Magnetofaba australis IT-1: one gene and its partner. The protein of the gene in region 2 binds, or shares a complex with, the protein of the main gene of each other region. Links are inferred from orthologs where the notes say so. Each region holds a gene or a part of one and is shown on either strand. Other genes may lie near its edges.

Region 1 (3,073 bases), on a different replicon or contig from region 2:
ACGCTGGGGAATGCGTGCTTACATAAGCGCCATCAGCACTGCAACCGCGTTCCGGCCCCTGCGCTCCTTGCGCCGCCCGGAGGCGACAAACAAAACACCGTTCTTCCGGCCCCGTTGGCCGGATCGACACACAAAGAATCGACCGAAACAACCCCACTGGAGGCACAGGCGCTATGAGCACCAAATTCCGTCCGTTGCATGATCGCGTTGTCGTCAAGCGCACCGAAGGCGACGAAAAAACCGCTGGCGGCATCATCATCCCCGACACCGCCAAAGAGAAGCCCATCGAGGGTAAAGTGATCGCCGCCGGACCCGGCGCCGTCTCCGAAGAGGGCAAAGTGCGTCCGCTGGATGTCAAAGAGGGCGACCGCGTGCTGTTCTCCAAGTACTCCGGCACCGACGTCAAGATCGACGGCGAAGAGCTGCTGATCATGCGCGAATCCGACATCCTCGGCGTCATCGAGTAAGTCTGCGCGCCGCGCGCCTATCCATTCGTCATCATCTCCCGCCTCGCGCCTGCGCGGCGGGATTCAGAAACAGAGGGAAAGCACTATGTCCGCCAAAGAAGTGAAATTCGGCGAAATCGCCCGCGCCAGCATGCTCGACGGCGTCAACATTCTGGCCAACGCCGTGAAAGTGACCCTGGGCCCCAAAGGCCGCAACGTGGTGTTGGACAAGTCCTGGGGCGCCCCCCGCGTGACCAAGGATGGCGTCTCCGTGGCCAAGGAGATCGAACTGGAAGACAAGTTCGAGAACATGGGCGCGCAGATGCTGCGTGAGGTCTCCTCCAAGACCGCCGACGAAGCCGGCGACGGCACCACCACCGCCACCGTGCTGGCCCAGGCGCTGATCCGCGAAGGCATGAAGTCCGTGGCCGCCGGCATGAACCCCATGGATCTGAAGCGCGGCATCGACGCCGCTGTGGAGGCCGTGGTGGTGGGCTTGAAAGGTCTGTCCCGCGAAGTGGCCAACTCCGATGAGATCTCCCAGGTGGGCGCCATCTCCGCCAACTCCGACCGCGTGGTGGGCGACATGATCGCCGAAGCCATGGACAAAGTCGGCAAAGAGGGCGTCATCACGGTGGAAGAGGCCAAAGGCCTGGAGACCACCCTGGACGTGGTGGAAGGCATGCAGTTCGACCGCGGCTACCTCTCCCCCTACTTCGTCACCAACGCCGACAAAATGCTCTGCGAAATGGATGACCCCTTGATCCTGCTGGTGGAGAAGAAGATCTCCAACCTGCAGCAGATCCTGCCCATCCTCGAAGGCGTGGTGCAATCCTCGCGTCCGCTGCTGATCATCGCCGAAGATATCGAAGGCGAAGCCCTGGCCACCCTGGTGGTCAACAAGCTGCGCGGCGGCCTGAAAGTGGCGGCGGTCAAAGCCCCCGGCTTCGGCGATCGTCGTAAGGCGATGATGGAGGATATCGCTATCCTCACCGGCGGCACCCTGGTCTCCGAAGACGTCGGCGTCAAGCTCGAGAGCGTCACCCTCGATATGCTGGGCACCGCCAAGTCGGTGATCATCACCAAAGAGGAGACCACCATCGTCGACGGCGCTGGCGCCGGGGAGAACATCAAGGCCCGCATCGGCCAGATCCGCGCCCAGATCGAAGAGACCACCTCCGACTACGACCGTGAGAAGCTGCAAGAGCGTCTGGCCAAACTGGCCGGCGGCGTGGCGGTGATCAAAGTCGGCGGCGCCACCGAAGTGGAAGTGAAAGAGCGTAAGGATCGCGTCGACGACGCCCTGCACGCCACCCGCGCTGCGGTGGAAGAGGGCATCGTCCCCGGCGGCGGCGTGGCCCTGCTGCGCGCTCGCGCCAAACTGGACGGCCTGAGCGGCGCCAACGCCGACCAGAACGTCGGCATCAAGATCGTGCGTCGCGCCATCGAAGAGCCCCTGCGCATCATCTCCGAGAACGCCGGTCACGAAGGCTCGGTGGTGGTCAACAAGATCGTTGAGTCCAACGAGACCAACTTCGGCTTCAACGCCGCCACCGACGAGTATGGCGACATGATCGCCGCCGGCGTCATCGACCCGACCAAAGTGGTGCGCAACGCCCTGCAGTCCGCCGCCTCCGTGGCCGGTCTGATGATCACCACCGAAGCCATGGTGGCCGAACTGCCCAAGAAAGACGCCCCCATGCCCGGCGGCGACATGGGCGGCATGGGCGGCATGGGCGGCATGGGCATGTAATTTCGCCCGCTCCCAACGTCGACTTAGAGCGACTTTTCCATCGCCCCCGCGCCCCGTGCGCGGGGGCGATTTTTTTATTTTTTACTTGATTCCAGGCTTTTCCGAAACTTGACGCGCTTGTTGGGAAAAGCGCGCATTTTCCCTCTTTTCACACAGCCAAGAGTGCGGTAAACCTTATACCCGGTCAGCGGGAGAGCGGCCGAAAGAATCCGCTGCGCGTCAGGCCCTTACCACATTTTCCGCGTCTCGAATCGGGACGTGGCGGGGTGGCGAAGGCGGAACGCGTTTGAATCGACCGACGCAACCATATTCTGCGTACGGCGACGCAAGCGGTTCCCAAGGAAATCGTTATTGGGGGAAGAGATGGATTTTGTCAATCTTATGCCCATCGCCCTGTTGGGCTATTTCGTCATCATGGCCATCGTCAAGTCCTTTGACGGCGACCGGGTGGCGGTCTACTTCAAGAACGCCAAGATCAAAACCGGCGAAAAACGTCGCAACGTGTTCGGCGTGAATAATCCCCACTCCTGGATGGATTAATCCACCCAAGACGGGGAAGCCTCGGCTTTCGGGCCACTCCCTGATATCCGTCCCGCCGGTTCGCACAACGCGCTGGACCCCAGGTTGATTGAGCAGCGTCCCCCCATCTGGCGGGATGCATCGCTTCTGTTTATGGTTTTAAGGAGACGGCGGCATGGGCAAGAAGATCGGCGTTGTGCTCTCCGGTTGCGGCGTTTTCGACGGCGCGGAGATCCACGAAGCGACCCTGACGCTGTTCTTTCTGGATCGCGTCGGCGCCGAGGCCATCTGCTACGCCCCCGACATCGCTCAACACCATGTGATCAACCACCTCACCGGCAGTGAGATGGACGAA
Region 2 (3,077 bases):
CTGCAGCGCGCAGATGGGGTCGATCTCGGTGACCCAGGTGGTGGCGCCCATGCCGCGGAAGGCCTGCGCGCAACCCTTGCCCACGTCGCCATAACCCAACACCACGCAGATCTTGCCCGCCACCATCACGTCAGTGGCGCGCTTGATGCCGTCCAGCAGAGACTCGCGGCAACCGTAGAGGTTGTCGAATTTGGACTTGGTCACTGAGTCGTTGACGTTCATGGCCGGGAACATCAGCTCACCGGATTTCTCCATCTGATACAGACGGTGCACGCCGGTGGTGGTCTCCTCGGTCACGCCCTTGATCCCCTTGGCCATCTCGGTCCACTTGGTGGGGTTCTCGGCGTAGTTCTTGGCCAGCAGCTTGAGCACCTCGGTCCACTCTTCGCTGTCCTCAGCGGTGGGCTCGGGCACTTTGCCGGCTTTTTCGTACTCGGCGCCCTTGTGCACCAACAGGGTGGCGTCGCCGCCGTCGTCCAGAATCATGTTGGGGCCTTCGCCATTGCCCCAATCCAGCGCCTGCTCAGTACACCACCAGTACTCCTCCAGGGTCTCGCCTTTCCAGGCATAGACGGGCACGCCCGCAGCGGCAATGGCGGCGGCGGCGTGATCCTGGGTGGAGAAGATGTTGCAGGAGGCCCAACGCACCTGAGCGCCCAGATCCACCAGGGTCTCGATCAGCACGGCGGTCTGAATGGTCATATGCAGCGAGCCGGTGATGCGCGCGCCCTTGAGGGGTTGCGCGGCGCGGAACTCGTCGCGAATGGCCATCAGGCCGGGCATTTCGGTCTCGGCGATCTGAATCTCTTTACGGCCCCATTCGGCCAGGGCCATATCGGCGACTTTGTAATCCTGACCAGCGACCAGATTGGCTTTGTTAAGGGCTTCATTCATGACTTGGGATGCTCCCTGAAAGGTTTGCAACGCCCGGCGCGCCGTCACTGGACGCGGGACGAAATTCGGTTAGCGTAACGCAAACCGCTCCCGCCATCTGCATATGAGATGACGGGAGCGGCAAGAAAACTCTGATTTCCTGAAGGAAACTTACAGACCGGCGGCTTGGCGCAGGGCGTCGGCCTTGTCGGTGTTCTCCCAGGAGAAGCCGGGACGGCCAAAGTGACCGTAAGCGGCGGTGGGCTTGTAGATGGGACGCAGCAGGTCCAGCTGTTTCACAATGGAGCCCGCGCGCAGGTCGAAGTGCTCTTTGACCAGCTCGGCGATGCGCTCATCGGTCACCGCGCCGGTGCCGAAGGTCTCCACCATCAGCGACATCGGCTTGGAGACGCCGATGGCGTAGGCCACCTGCACTTCGCAGCGCTCGGCCAGACCGGCGGCGACGATGTTCTTGGCCACATAGCGCCCCATGTAAGCGGCGGAGCGGTCCACTTTGGAGGGGTCCTTGCCGGAGAAGGCGCCGCCGCCGTGGCGACCCATGCCGCCGTAGGTGTCGACGATGATCTTACGACCGGTCAAACCGCAGTCGCCCACCGGGCCGCCAATAACGAAGCGACCGGTCGGGTTGATGTGGTACTCGGTGCCCGCATGCAGCATTTCAGCGGGCAGAATCGGTTTGATGATCTCTTCCATCACCGCTTCGGTCAGCGTCTTATGCTCAATCTCCGGGCCGTGCTGGGTGGAGAGCACCACCGCATCGATGGCCACCGGCTTGCCGTTTTCGTAGCGGAAGCTGACCTGGGATTTGGCGTCCGGGCGCAGCCAAGACAGCGCGCCATTTTTGCGCACATGCGCCTGACGCTCCACCAGACGGTGCGCGTAGTAGATGGGCGCGGGCATCAGGTGTTCGGTTTCGTTGCAGGCGAAGCCGAACATCAGGCCCTGGTCGCCGGCGCCCTGGTCGAGGTCGATGCCCTCGCCTTCGTTGACGCCTTGGGCGATGTCCACGGACTGCTTGTCCAGGGAGACGAACACCGCGCAGGAGTCGGCGTCGAAGCCCATGGCGTCGCAGGAGGTGTAGCCGATTTCGCGAATGGTGTCGCGAGCGACGTTCTGGTAGTCCACCACAGCGTTGGTGGTGATCTCGCCGGCCAGGGTGACAAAGCCGGTGCTCACCATGGTTTCGCACGCCACGCGGGATTTGGGATCCTGCGCCAGCAGAGCGTCGAGAATCGCGTCGGAGACCTGATCGGCGACTTTGTCGGGATGGCCTTCAGAAACCGATTCGGAGGTGAACAGATAGTTACGGGACATGGTTGGTCTTCTCCAGTGCGCCGAATAGCGTGTTAAACGTGCCATAACGAACGCCGCTCAGGGCGACGCGAAAGAGAACCAGAACGCCTAACGCCCCGCAAATGGGGGCCATTCTGGTGGAAATATCACGACGGGCGGTTGCCTGATTGACGCATGCTTCCAGGTTCCACCGCCGCTGGCAAGGGTTTTCCCGCATCCCATGGCGGCGGGAGCGCGAAATCGCCTCAGATTCACAGGGAAACCGTGATCGTGTGCTGCTAGCAATTTTTTTGCCAGCTCGCTAACCGTGATGCCGATCCAGATCCCGGTGCCGCACCAGAGCCGCGTGACCATGCTGGTTCAGATGGTCGCGCAACCGCTCCACCAGGTAGACCGAACGGTGTCGGCCGCCAGTGCAACCAATATCAATGGTCAAATAGCGTTTACGCTCCGCGCGAAAACGGGGGATTAGATAGTCCAACAGATTGACCATGTGGGTCAGAAAACGCTCCGCTTCGTCATCCCGCTCGAGAAAATCGCGCACCGGCGCATCCAGCCCAGAGAGGTGACGCAGTTGCGGATCATAGTGGGGATTGGCCAAAAAGCGCCCATCGAACACCATATCGGCATCGGTGTTGGCCCCGTGCTTGAAGCCAAAGGAGCGCAAAAACACCGTCAAATCTTCGCCCATGGCGTCATGGTCGTAGAGTTTATCGAGCAGCTCTTTGAGCTCACGGGGGGTCATATTACTGGTGTCCACCACCAGATCGGCCATCTCCCGCAGCGGCTCCTGGAAGGCGATCTCCCGTTCAACCGCTTCACGCACGGTCACGCCCAAAGCCAAGGGGTGGCGACGGCGGGTCTCGCGATAGCGCGTCACCAGCATCTCC

What was found. The genes of interacting proteins can lie anywhere in the genome.
Region 1: the proteins of metK (region 2) and groL are in contact, whole or in part, in a cryo-EM structure (PDB 8P4O), measured with the Escherichia coli proteins. The link is inferred for Magnetofaba australis IT-1 from one-to-one orthologs.

What each region holds. Positions count from the first base shown.
Region 1 is NZ_LVJN01000021.1:53,582-56,654, forward strand. What follows is about bases 1-2,875. They hold groL (chaperonin GroEL), read left to right. Parts: upstream 1-552; coding sequence 553-2,199; downstream 2,200-2,875. Other genes in these bases: groES (co-chaperone GroES), read left to right, coding at 174-467; MAIT1_RS21935 (hypothetical protein), read left to right, coding at 2,581-2,739. Also shown: isoprenoid biosynthesis glyoxalase ElbB, read left to right, coding at 2,894-3,073.
Region 2 is NZ_LVJN01000020.1:359,810-362,886, reverse strand. What follows is about bases 127-2,975. They hold metK (methionine adenosyltransferase), read right to left. Parts: upstream 2,209-2,975; coding sequence 1,045-2,208; downstream 127-1,044. Other genes in these bases: rapZ (RNase adapter RapZ), read right to left, coding at 2,489-2,975; ahcY (adenosylhomocysteinase), read right to left, coding at 127-894. In the rest of the region: more of ahcY, read right to left, coding at 1-126; more of rapZ, read right to left, coding at 2,976-3,077. UniProt on the Escherichia coli protein: Catalyzes the formation of S-adenosylmethionine (AdoMet) from methionine and ATP.